Regions from separate parts of the Paenibacillus apii genome, predicted to be linked through region 3. Evidence: riboswitches for the same ligand, from Rfam matches in the RefSeq annotation. Region 3 holds a riboswitch; each other region holds the start of a gene.
The links. A riboswitch is a leader RNA that binds a small molecule or an ion and turns the genes downstream of it on or off. The one in region 3 is predicted to bind cyclic di-GMP.
Positions count from the first base shown of each region.

Region 1: linked by a shared signal. The riboswitch ahead of G5B47_RS20050 (CBM35 domain-containing protein) and the one ahead of G5B47_RS21410 (S-layer homology domain-containing protein) in region 3 are both predicted to bind cyclic di-GMP.
Region 2: linked by a shared signal. The riboswitch ahead of G5B47_RS20990 (glycosyl hydrolase) and the one ahead of G5B47_RS21410 (S-layer homology domain-containing protein) in region 3 are both predicted to bind cyclic di-GMP.
Region 4: linked by a shared signal. The riboswitch ahead of G5B47_RS21995 (anti-repressor SinI family protein) and the one ahead of G5B47_RS21410 (S-layer homology domain-containing protein) in region 3 are both predicted to bind cyclic di-GMP.

Region 1 covers NZ_JAAKGU010000011.1:52,091-55,298, reverse strand. Annotated here, with positions in the region: gene G5B47_RS20055 (LacI family DNA-binding transcriptional regulator) at 1-671, shown strand, start outside; cyclic di-GMP riboswitch class I at 954-1,055, shown strand; gene G5B47_RS20050 (CBM35 domain-containing protein) at 1,264-3,208, shown strand, end outside.
Region 2 covers NZ_JAAKGU010000012.1:68,988-72,195, reverse strand. Annotated here, with positions in the region: gene G5B47_RS21000 (UDP-glucose dehydrogenase family protein) at 1-110, shown strand, start outside; gene G5B47_RS20995 (sugar phosphate nucleotidyltransferase) at 265-1,635, shown strand; cyclic di-GMP riboswitch class I at 1,786-1,869, shown strand; gene G5B47_RS20990 (glycosyl hydrolase) at 1,882-3,208, shown strand, end outside.
Region 3 covers NZ_JAAKGU010000012.1:174,129-177,336, reverse strand. Annotated here, with positions in the region: gene G5B47_RS21410 (S-layer homology domain-containing protein) at 1-1,815, opposite strand, end outside; cyclic di-GMP riboswitch class I at 1,915-2,005, opposite strand; gene G5B47_RS21405 (MerR family transcriptional regulator) at 2,245-2,997, opposite strand; gene G5B47_RS21400 (exonuclease domain-containing protein) at 3,153-3,208, opposite strand, start outside.
Region 4 covers NZ_JAAKGU010000013.1:120,263-123,470, reverse strand. Annotated here, with positions in the region: gene G5B47_RS22005 (aldo/keto reductase) at 1-967, shown strand, start outside; gene G5B47_RS22000 (helix-turn-helix domain-containing protein) at 1,136-1,480, shown strand; gene G5B47_RS21995 (anti-repressor SinI family protein) at 1,617-1,769, opposite strand; cyclic di-GMP riboswitch class I at 1,796-1,885, opposite strand; gene G5B47_RS21990 (2-oxoglutarate dehydrogenase E1 component) at 2,443-3,208, shown strand, end outside.

The DNA of each region.
Region 1 (3,208 bases), on a different contig from region 3:
GGCACAAAGAGCTTCAGGCCTTCGATGATCTCAAAAGAAAAAGAGTCGACGCCCTGCTCATTCTGACCTCCGTGAACGATACGAACGTCATTGCTTCGTACTGCAAATACGGGCCGATCGTCTCGTGGCAGCGCATGGACCATCCGGAAATACCGTCGGTCGCCATGAATCAATATGACGGTTATGCCCTCGCCCTGGAGCATTTGATCGAGCGGGGCTATTCGCGTATCGCCAATGCTTTCGGCCGCCCAGGCAGCATCAATACCAGGAGCCGACGGCTGGCCTATGAACATATCATGTCTAAGCACAGTCTCCCCGCTGCCGAGAAATGGTATTACTCCTCCATTTACAGCATTCGCGACGGCGAGCGGGTGGTGCAGTCCCTGATGGAGGGAACGGATCGGCCCGATGCGATTCTGTGCGCCAATGATTTGGTCGCGGCGGGCGTTCTTAGCCAGGCGCGCAGGCAGCAGCTGGACGTGCCCCGGGATCTGGCCATCGTCGGTTTCGATGATTCGGAGCTGTCACGGACTCTCGGAATAACCACCGTCCGAAATCCGATCGCGGGCCAGGCGGAGAACGCTTTTCTGCTGCTGGCTCCGGCGCTGCTCGGGCGAAATCCGCAGCTCCAGCCGCTCTCGTTCAGCCTGGTGGAACGGGAGACTACATAGTCATTTGTACCTATCCATTACATTCTTAACAGGTTAAAAAGAACCATTCCTTGTTTGATGACTAACAATTTCTCTGCACTGGTCCGATACTACTATTGAACTGCTGGAAGGTTTATATAGGCTGTATCGGCTATCATTTTCCACATATTTCAGACCTTTTTTCCCACTATTCTCTTCCCTCCCGCCTATGCAGCCGCAGCCGCAGCTGTTTTCCACAATGATCTGCCGCCTGACGCGCAGGTCCTGAGTTTCACATCTTTTGCATCATTCCAGCTTCACCCATTGTGACAAAGGCAAACTTGTCGAAAGGCAAGGACGCAAAGCCATAGGGCCTTCTTCGTTCCCCGTCATGCGGAGGACGAAGGTGGCAGCCGTGCTGCCGGAAAAAGAATGTCCTTGGTTCGCTATGCCCATTATGGAGCGCGGCAGCCTGGCATTCCGGGGGAAGAGCTTTTTGAACGATTGCTGCCGTTTGAACGAATTGCCGCGTTTGTTAAAAGTTATTCCTCCTCCGCCCAATCCGGGCACTGGTCTGCTTACCCGAGCAAACCGGCGGCGTAAAGGGATATTTTGAACCGGAGGAGAATTCACCATGATGAACCAATGCCAATCAAAGTGTCAACCTGTCCCCGAATTACCCGAAAAAACCCCAAGAAAGGCTTCACGTTTCCGCTCCCGCATCCTCGCCAAAGGCATCACTGCGCTGCTTGCGCTGGGGCTTGCCATCGGCAGCCCGTCCAATCCCGCCGGCATCGTCTTCGCCGATCAGCAGACGGGCGGCTCCAATCCTGTGTCTGTTTCACAAGACGTGTACGGTGATTCCGCAGCCGCCACAGAGCCGGAGTCGGTGCCTGCCGGAACGCTCTGGACCATCGGCGTCCATAACGGAAGCTCCGCCGAATTCTCCGATTTCAAAGCCATGACCGCTTCTTACTCCGTCTATTCGCCGGATGCCGAGTCCGGCAATTGGAAGTCGTTCCCGAAAGGGATGAAGGCCAGCGTCAACAAAACGCTCAGCCTCAATTACTCACTTCCAACTCTGCCTGCATACGGCCTGGAATTCGACGTTCATATTCTGAACGCCTATATTTCCGTTCCTCAAATGGCCGTCTATTCAAACGGCAGGCTGGCGGGACTCATGCAGATTGCCGGTACGGCCGGCAGCGGCGGCGCCTTCGCTTACCGCGACCTCTACCGTCTGTATATACCGAATGAGCTGCTGAAGGCCGGAGACAACACGCTGAAGCTAGAGGTATACGCAGGGTCCTATTCCAGCACTTCGGGAGACGGGTACCTGTGGTACGAGTGGGACGAGCTGTCGATGACCGCGCTCTCCGCCCCGGCCTCCGAGCCAATCCACGGCCGGTATGTTCATCTGGGCACCGCCATCACCAATACATTCGTGTTCAACGATGATGTAACCCGGCTTCTGCCTGATTTAACAGAATGGCTCGGCGTTGCCTACAGCGGAAATATGATGCGGACTGGCTTCTGGTCCGACACAAGGAAACTGTGGCAAAGCGGCATCGTCTCTTACCTTCAGACCCTGAAGGATCTGAACCTCCAGCCAGTGACAGGGATCTTCGGCACGGACTTTATGAACAGCGCCGACATGACCGCCGGTCACGTACCGGACAGCATGAAGGCGTATTACCGCCAGTTCATGGCCGATTACGGCTCGTATTTCTCTTATATTGAAATGGACAATGAGCCCGGCGTGTTCAATCATAACCAAGCCTCGCTTGTAGAGCTGGCCCAGTTCCTGAAGTCGGAGCAGGCCAACACCCCTTGGGTCAAGATGGTTGCCCCCGGCTGGGCCTACTGGCCGACCAAGGGTACACCGTACGGCTGGGAAAGGGACCCCGCGCAGCGGCGGCCGATCGAAGCGCTGTCGGACCTGACGAACGGCCACAGCTACGGGCTGTCCGGACTTGCGCAGGGACGCGGCGGCGCCTTGAACGAGAACCTGCTTACCTATGGCGGCGGCACGGAAGAAGGGCTGCCGAAGGAAATGGTCATGACCGAATCGGGAGCGAACGATCTTCATGCCGACCAGAGCAAATTCGGCGCATCGGCGTATAAATTCGCCGCCGCCTTCGACCGGGAAATGCGGGGGAACATCGGCTATGCGGACCATATCATGCAGCATACCGCATTCGATTCGTCGTCCCCGAACTATGCGCTGTTCGCCCGTCCGGCGAATTGGAGCACACAACGGGCGGCGGACACGGCGGCCTGGGCGGCCAACTCGGCGGAGGGCGGCGAGACACGGCTGCGCACCTTCCGCCGCCTGGCGGCGGCGTATGCGACTCACGGCGCGCCGCTGCCCTACACCTTCCTGAGCGGCGACGAATCCGCCGGCCGCAAGATCTATGTCCGCGCCGTCGATACGCGCGCGCTCGGAGCATCCCCGATCGGCGCTTCATCCGACAAGCGGATCATCAGCGTCGTGAACTTCGAGCCGGCCGGCACCCCGGCGCGCCATGTGAGCGTCCGGGTCACCCTGCCGGAGAGCGGCGCGTACCGGGTGGAGCAGT
Region 2 (3,208 bases), 110 kb from region 3:
TCTATTCCAAAGAACAAATCGAAGGAACCGGGCTGGAGTATTATTCGGTGGGACGCCCGCGGATGGGCGGACTCAGCGGCTTGTCTCCAAGCGTGGCAGGAGCGGTATAAGCGGTATATATCGGTATGTGACGAACCGGATCAGGGGCGGCGCGGCCGCGGGCGAAGCAGGTTAAGCCGCGGCGCCGCCGCTACCAAGAGATATCCCGTTAAAAAGCAGGCTGTTCACAGCTGTATCATGACCATTATGAGGGAGGGTATCATTATGAAACTGGTATTATTGTCTGGCGGTTCGGGAAAACGGCTGTGGCCTCTGTCCAACGACTCTCGGTCGAAACAGTTTCTGAAGGTGCTGGAAAGCCCGCTCGGTGAGCCGGAATCGATGGTTCAGCGGGTATGGCGGCAGCTGGGAGAAGCGGGACTTGCGGAATCGTCGTATTTGGCGACAGGACGCGGGCAGGTGGAGATGATCCAAAGCCAGCTGGGCGGGGATGTTAAGATCATCGTCGAGCCCGAGCGCCGCGATACGTTTCCGGCCATTGCGCTGACGGCTGTCTACCTGTATTCGGTAGAAGGCGTTCGCCCGGATGAGACCGTCGCGATCCTCCCGGTCGATCCTTATGTGGAAGGCTCCTTCTTCGGCTCGGTTTCACAGCTGGAGCAGGCGCTTGACGATACCGGCGCGAATCTGGCGCTGATCGGCGTTGTGCCGGAGCATCCCTCGGAGAAATACGGATACATCATTCCTTCGGGCGGCGCGCCGGAGAAAGAGGTAAGACCGGTTAGCGGTTTCCTGGAGAAACCGGATCGCCTGCGGGCCGAAGAACTGATCGGACAGGGCGCCTTGTGGAACTGCGGGGTGTTCGCCTTCCGGCTGGGATATCTGCTTAATATTTTACAGCAAAAAGGGCTGCCTTTGACTTACGAGGAGCTGCAGAAGCAGTATAAGCTGCTCTCTTCCATCAGCTTCGATTACGAAGTGGTTGAAAAGGAAGACAAGATCGTTGTCCAGCCGTATGACGGATTCTGGAAGGACTTGGGAACCTGGAATACGCTGACCGAGGAAATGGCGAGCAACCAACTGGGCAAGGGCGTGCTGACCGATGATTCCTCTACAAGCTGCCTTGTCAACGAGCTTGACATTCCGATCACGGTAATCGGCGCCCAGGACCTGATTATCGCCGCGAGTCCGGACGGCATCCTCGTTACTCACAAATCGGAAAGCCCGCGCATCAAAGAGGTGCTGAAGGGCACGGAGCAAAGACCGATGTACGAGGAACGCCGGTGGGGCCACTATAAGGTGATCGATTACGTCAAATACCAGGAAAGCAATGAAGTGCTGACTAAGCGGATTTTTATCGCAGAGGGAAAAAATATCAGCTACCAGTATCATCTCAAGCGCAGCGAAATCTGGACCTTCATCAGCGGGGAAGCCAGTATCATCCTCAACGAAAAATTGCATAAGGTGAAAGCCGGAGACGTTGTGCGCATACCGGAAGGAACGAAGCACAGCATTCTCGCTTTGACCGATGTGGAATTCATCGAGGTTCAAACCGGATCGGAGCTGGTGGAAGAGGATAATATCCGCATAACGCTGGATTGGAAGGATATTGAACTGCAGCAGTTTATCTCGTAATAATGCCTGAACGAGGGATAACCTACTTATTAACCATATAACAAGGTTGTTAAACGGGTCTTTTGACTCATTTATTAGAAGATTATGAAAATCAGTCTTCATCATTAATTGTACACCGTCGATATTTACGGTAGAAGGTTAAGCCTTCCAATACGACAAAGGCAAACCTATCGCGAGGTAGGGACGCAAAGCCATAGGGCCTCTCCATTTCAGAGAGGCAGCCTGGCTACCGAAAGGAAGATGAAATTGAAAGTTCACCGTACGTATCGATTGTTCTACATGCTGGTAACCCTGACTCTGCTCCTATCATTTGTTCCGTTCATGGGCGGAGGAAGCGCATCGACCGTTTCCGCGGCGGCTGTGTCCACAGCGCCGGTGACCCCCGACGCTTCACCCGAAGCGGTCAAGCTGCTGAGTTACCTGTATTCCATTTCCGGTACCCGAATCATCACCGGTCAGCACGACTATCTGGAAAGCCCGGACGAGTTCAACAACAAGCTTCAAGTTACGAGCAGCAGATATGCGGCTCTCCATGGATATGAGCTTGGCGCGATCAACGGCCAAACGGACGGCGCCGTAACATGGCTCCGGCAAAATGTGGTGAACAGCGCCATCAAATGGTATAAGTCCGGAGGCATCGTCGCGATGACGTTCCACGAGAATCTGCCGGGAACATCATACAGCTGGTCCAATGTGCAGATGTCGTTATCCCAGGCCGACTTCGACAAGTATGTTACACCCGGAACCCCGGAGTACCAAAATCTGATCACGGAGCTGGACAAGGTGGCGGTTTCGCTGAAAACCCTGCGCGATGCCGGAGTGCCCGTTCTGTGGCGGCCCTATCACGAAATGAACGGGGGCTGGTTCTGGTGGGGCAAGAAGACCAATTTCACCGACCTCTGGAATATTATGTACGACCGTTTTGTCAATGTTCATAAATTGAACAACCTGATTTGGGTGTGGAGCCCGAATGCTCCGAACAGCTGGGCCGATCCTTACGCCAATACTTATCCCGGTGCAGATAAAGTGGATATTCTGGCGGCGGACATTTACAACAAGGATTACAGACAGAGCTATTATGACGATCTGTTAAGTCTGGCCGCTGGCAAGCCGATTGCCATTGGCGAGAATGGTGAAATGCCCGACCCTACAATGCTGCCCAAATATCAGAGTAAATGGGTCTTTATGATGACCTGGGGCAAAATGCTCTATGAAAACAACACCACGACTACAATCAAGAGTTTTCTGAACAACGGTTTTACGTTAACCCGCGATGAAATTAGTACGGCTCTGGCTTCGTATACGGTGCCAATGCTGTCGGAAAGCCCGACGCCAAGTCCGTCGCCGACACCATCGCCGACACCGATACCGACGCCGAGCCCAACACCATCGCCGTCACCGAGTCCAACACCGACACCTACGCCAAGTCCGACACCGACGCCGGTACCATCGCCAAGCCCGACACCGACGCCAACACCAACATATACGCCGGACAATCAGCAGTCCGCTGCGGATTCTTCAACCGGTAGCTCATCCCTGACCGCGCCGCTGCCTTCGGCCACGCCTTCGGGGC
Region 3 (3,208 bases):
ATAAGAGATCATCTCGGTGCCGCTATAATAAACTTTAGCATACACGCTGTCGTTAACCGTAACGCTGGATAACATAACTCCTGAATAATGCTGAGACGAATTCGGATTAGTGACGTTATACGACGCCGGAGGAAGCGCTCCGCCCGGGATGCTGTAGATTCCAACGTCTTGTACCGTTTCGGCATATTCGGTCTGGTACGTGTCCTGTGTGACCGAATTTGTGACCTTCCATTTTACGGCCGAATAATCATCGTCTGCCTGATACAGGGTGTATAGCTTGTCCTGAACAATAAAAGCAGCTCTAATATCCAGTACCTTACCCGGTTCGGGGGCAGGCTGCCCTACAGGCGGCTGTCCGGGTGCCGGAGATGCGGGTGCCGGAGATGCGGGTGCCGGAGATGCGGGTGCCGGAGATGCGGGTGCCGGAGATGCGGGTGCGGGAGATACGGGCGCCGGAGATGCGGGCGCGGGAGATACAGGCCCCGGAGGATTGCCCCCTGCTCCTGGCGAAGGAACCGTCGGAACCGGGCTGCTGCTTCCTACTTCCTTCCCGCCAATTACCACGACCTTCACCGTCTCCGAGAGAATATACTCCTGTACGAGTTGCTCGAAGCTAACACCTTCCGCATTAATCTCGGCTTTAAGGATAGTTCCTTCTCCTGTGATCTTCGCGGCTGCCTGCAGAATGATCTCCTTCAATACGGCAGTATCCAGCAGCTTGATAGCGGACCCTTCTGAACCTGTGTAAGTTTCAAGCAGAGCTATGGTGGATTGATCGTAAATTTCGATCGTTACCGTCGTTTTTACTGCGACTTTTGCAAAAGTGCCCTCAAATTGCACGACATCATTGACTGACGTACTTTCAACGGAAACCGATTTAAAGGCTTCGTTTCCCTGGTCTTCTTCCAGCTTCGCTCCCGATTTGACGACAGTGCTGCTGATGCTTGTATCGCCCTTCGTAAAAAGTCTGACTCGTCCGAGATCCTTTTGAACCATCACCTGGTTCATCATAGAGTCTTGAATGACGATACTGTTCTCCCCGCCGCCGTTCACAATGGTTCTTCCTTCAACGGTTACGTGATCAAGCAGCACCTCGCCCTCGCCAATTCCCGCTGCCAGGATGAGGTCGCCTTTAATGACAGCATTCTTTAGGGTGACTCCGCCGCTGTTGATCGTTAAGTTCCCGCCAACCGTATTTTTCAGATCATAGGTTCCAGGCTGGTGTATCAATTGACCTACAGCTTGATCTAGCACCACTACAGCTTCAGCTCTTGTGATGGGTTTCTGAGGACGGAAGCTTTTATCCGGATATCCCTTCAGATAACCTTTGGAAGCAACCGCTTTTATGTATGGTTTACTCCAGGCAGACATTTGCTGTTCATCCTGAAAGGCTTCAGTATCTCTCGTTACTGTCCCCTCTTCCAGCTGCATAAGCTGGTAAATGATTTTGGCAGACTCTTCTCTCGTTATCGGTTGGTCAGGCCTGAGGGTGCCGTCTCCGAACCCCGAGATGTAGCCTGTAAATTTGGCTTTGGATACATCGTTGTAGAACCATTTTCCCTGCGGGACATCTTTAAAGGTCTGGTCAGACTTATGGGAAAAACCAAACGCTTTGTTCGCCAGCGATATGAATTCTGCCCGGGTGATGACTTTATCAGGTTGAAAGGTTCGATCGGCGTAGCCCGAGATCAATCCATTGCCTATCCATTCTTTTATTTCTTCCTCGGCCCAATGACGATTAATGTCATGTAATGAAGCTTGGCTTTCTGCATACGAGAGCCCCGAGAAAGATAAGACTTGCACTACAAAAAACATAATGATGAATGCAACTCTACCTAGTAACCTTCCCAACATACAATCTCCCTTTCATAACTTAATTAATGGCAAAACAAAAAAGCCAACCCGTGAAGAGATATAGGTAACCCGGCTGTCATACAAGGAGCGACCTTGCTTAGACCCGTGGCTTTGCGTCTCCGACTTTCGTACGGATTTGCCGTTTCTTATTCTACAGATTGACTTAAGACCAACCTACCAGGGCTTAATTACCCAGGGGTTATTATCCAATCCCACCCATCATACAACAAAAGTCCCATTTATTCGATCTAAATTTTTTGCCCTGCCTGACCGAAGAAGCACTGCCGTAAAGGGGGGACTGGTGCGACGCGGTAAATGAATATGCAGATAAAAAAGCCAGAGAAAAAAACATTTTGCCCTGGCTTAGCCTAGCGAAACTCGATAAATTCTTCAGTTTGATTTGGACGTGTAGGCGTGTACGGCGTCTCTAAGGAAGCGGGCAAGCCCCGCTCCGCGCTTGTCATAGTAGGCGGTAAAGCGTTCGTCCTCCACGTACATCTGTGCGACCCCCGCATGGGCCTCCGGGGAATAGCTGCCCCAGAAGAATGTGAGCCACTGCCGATGGAGATCGGCGGCTAGCTGCGCGGCCTCACCGGCGGGATCGCCGGTCTTCATGCCTTCAGCCAACGAAGCGAACATGTCCTCTTCCATTTTTTGAACGGCCGCATACTGCTCCTCGGTCATGTTCATCAGCTGTTTATTGGACCGGTCGACGGCTTCGTCGCCGTATTTCCCGCGCGCTTCCGTGCCGTAGGCCTGCTCGTTGTCTTCGATCATTTTTTGTTTAAAGCCTTCAAATTTCTCGGTGTCGCTCATTGTAATCCTTCCTTCCCTTTCGGCCAGCGTTATCTCCACATTCGAGATCAGCCGGTCGAGTTGTTCTCTTTTGGCGAGCAGCCTGCCATGATGCGTCCTCAGCGCTTTCGTCCCGTCGAACGAGGGCGAGGTTACGATAGCCTTAATGTTCTCCAGACTTAGACCCAGCTCGCGGTAAAATAAAATCTGCTGCAGCAGATCGACCTCGGGCCGGCCATAGATGCGGTAACCGGAGGAGTTGATCCGTGACGGTTTCAAAATCCCGAATTCATCGTAATAACGCAGCGTGCGCGCGCTGATCCCCGCAAGCTTCGCGAGTTTTTGCACTGTGTATTCCGTGATGGCACCTCCTCACAAGCTCAATGTACACCTTTACGCAGCGTCAATGTCAAACCTTTTTTCAGTATAAAAAAAGCACCGATTGGTGCTCTTTTGAGGGTGCAGAAGCAAGGGCTCTGCCGAAAAGGAAGGGCGGCTATTCTTTAGCTTTGACTCAGCCGGTTGGCCGGGGAAGGGGAAGGAGAGATTGCGGGACGGG
Region 4 (3,208 bases), on a different contig from region 3:
ACCGCTGAACAAACGCGGAATCCCCGCAAGCCGGCTGGTCCTGGGCTGCATGGGCCTTGGCGGAGGCTGGGACCGCGAGCCGGTTACCGAAGAGCACATCAAGGAAGGACATGAAGCTGTGGAAGCGGCGCTCTCGGTCGGCATCAATATGTTCGACCATGCCGATATCTATACACGCGGCAAAGCGGAGAAGGTATTCGGCGCCGTTCTTAAAGAACGCCCTGAGCTGCGCGAAAGCATCATTCTTCAGTCGAAGTGCGGCATCAAGCTGGCAGAGCCGGGCGAAAGCTCCAATATGTTCGATTTCTCCAAGAGCCATATCCTGAGCAGCGTGGACGGCATTCTGTCGCGCCTCGGCGCCGAATACCTCGATATTTTGCTGCTGCACCGGCCCGATCCCCTGATGGACCCGGAAGAGGTCGGCGAAGCGCTCCGCCTGCTGAAGGAGTCCGGCAAAGTCCGGAACTTCGGCGTTTCCAACATGAGCGCAGGACAGATCAAGCTGCTTCAGGCTTACAGTGACGAGCCGATTATCGTCAATCAGCTGGAAATGAGCCTGGAGAAAATCTTCTGGATCGATTCGGTCGTGAGCGTGAACCAGGAAGCCTGGAAGGACCACGGCCTGCCCGAAGGGACGATCGAGCATTGCAGGCTGGAGAATATCCAGCTTCAGGCCTGGGGACCGCTTGCCCAAGGCAAATACAGCGGACGGCCGCTGGGAGACGAGGAACCGGAAGCGGTCCGCAGCACCGCTCGCCTGGTTCAAAAGCTGGCGGAAGAAAAAGGGACAACTCCGGAGGCTGTCGTCCTCTCCTGGCTGATGACGCATCCCGCCGCGATTCAGCCTGTCATCGGAACGGTAAACCCGAAGCGCATCGCGGCTTGCAAAGACGCAGACAAGCTGGAGCTTACCCGCAAAGAATGGTATGACCTGTATGTCAGTTCGCGGGGCGTACGCTTGCCCTGACCCTTCATTCGGCGCAGCGCCGCCGGGAAGGCCATATGTCCGCTCATAAAGCTGCATTGCCGGCACCTTTCGGATTTCTCGGGCAAATCTGGAAAATGCCGGTTTTGCCATGTCTGCGGACGTTTGCTATACTAGTACAAAAAAGCAAGGAGGGGGGCGTAACTAGTCGTGCCAGATAACATAGGGCAGCACATTCAGCAGCTCCGCCTGGAGAAGGGATTATCCTTATCCGAGCTGGCGGGCAAGGCCGATGTGGCCAAATCCTACTTAAGCAATGTTGAACGCAACATCCAATCCAACCCCTCTATCCAATTCATCGAGAAAATTGCCGAAGCTCTGGACGTACCCGTTCACGTTCTTCTCTACGGAGAGCTTTCCGATTCGCAGGAGGAACCGCTCGATTCCGAATGGTTCAAGCTGGTTCAGGAGGCCATGGCCTCAGGTGTAAGCAAACGCGAGTTCAAGGAGTTTCTGGATTACCAGAAATGGCGGCTTGAACAAAAGGATCAATAATGCGTTGTCCGCGGGCAATATAAGAAGGTGCGGACATGCAGCTTGCAGATTCTTATACCGACATAAAGAGGCCATGGCGCCGCGCCGCCATGGCCTCTGTCATTATGAATTTGATTATCTTGTCAGACCCTTTCCACTACATAGCCTTCAGCGTCCTGTCATTGAAGAACCGACGAATTTCATCCGCATGAATCCCTTGCTTCTTCGCCTTCAGAAGCAAATATACCCATTCCATATCAAGCTCTACCGTCTGCAGTTCTTCGATTTTCCCCTGGTTGGACTTATCCAAAAAATCTCCTCCTAAGATTTTTGTCCCCAGGCAGTCCGGCCGTCGTAGTTTCTAAAGATCACCTTAGACCCGAGACTTTGTGCCCCAGCTTTTCAGCAGGTTTACCTTTTACTGGACCCTTGTTTAAGGATCTGGTTACGATCATCATTGTTACTAGGTTGCAAAGGTTATTATACAAAAGACTTGGCCGAAAGTGTGTCGAATGATGGAAACCATATAATTTGCGCGGAAGGGAAGATCAAATCAGGATGAAATGATAATCCCTATATAGCAATCGCTTTCAATTATGTATCTTCTTAGTAGTCTGTAGTATATAAGGACTATAAATTACAACTACCCCTTTTTCAAGTCCCCTAATCATATTTTTTGAACGTAAAAAATTATTTATCTAGTCATATAGGCCCGATAATTAGAGTTTATCACCTCTCCCGATGCGGTCTATAAGGTGCTGGTCGGCCAAGGGAAGACCGCCGTGATTACTCATGCCTTTTTTCGAACGGATTGGACGAAAGGTTGAATTGATTACCTATATTGAAAGTAGCACAATAGGATGGAAGCCATACCTTTATAATCGGTTATTTTTATAATAGAATGTAAACGTAATCATTGCAGCTCCTGTACAGACCGCCCTTCGGCGCCTGCCTGGAGTTTATCCGTTAGGAGGATGTTTTTTATGTCAGCCAATGAGTCCTATAGCGAATCCGTTTGGAGCAAGTATTACGGTCCTAATCTGGGCTACATCCAGGAAAAATACGAGCAGTTCACTGAAGATCCGTCTTCCGTCGAAGCCCGCTACCGCGAACTTTTCACCATCTACGGCCCTCCACCGCTGACATCCGAGGCCGCCAAAGCTCCCGGACCCTCGCTGTCTGGCGACACTGACTGGCTCCGGAAAGCGGTGAGAGCCTCCAAGCTGATCGCGAACATTCGCATCTTTGGCCATCTGGCGGCCGATATCGACCCGCTGGAACATGTTCAGGATTCCATGGCCAAATGGCTGAACCCCGAGACTTACGAACTGACGCGCGAGGATTTGCTTGCCCTGCCGGCCTCGCTTATCTGGGAGAACGCTCCGCCGGATGTGCAGACAGGCTGGGACGCTTATCACCGGATGCGCCAGACTTATACAAAGACGATCGCCTATGAATTCGGCCATGTCCACGACGAATCCGAGCTCCGCTGGCTGAACAACCAGGCCGAATCGGCCACCTCTCCCGCCCCGCTGACGCCGTCCGAGCGCAAAGCTCTGCTGAATCGGCTGATCGAGGTCGAGCATTTCGAAACCTTCCTGCACAAGACGTTCGTCGGCCAGAAGCGTTTCAGTCTGGAAGGCACCGACGTGCTGGTTCCGATGCTGGACGAGATCGTCCGGGCCGCCGCGCATGACGGTGCGGAGCATATTCTGATGGGTATGGCCCACCGGGGGCGTTTGAATGTGC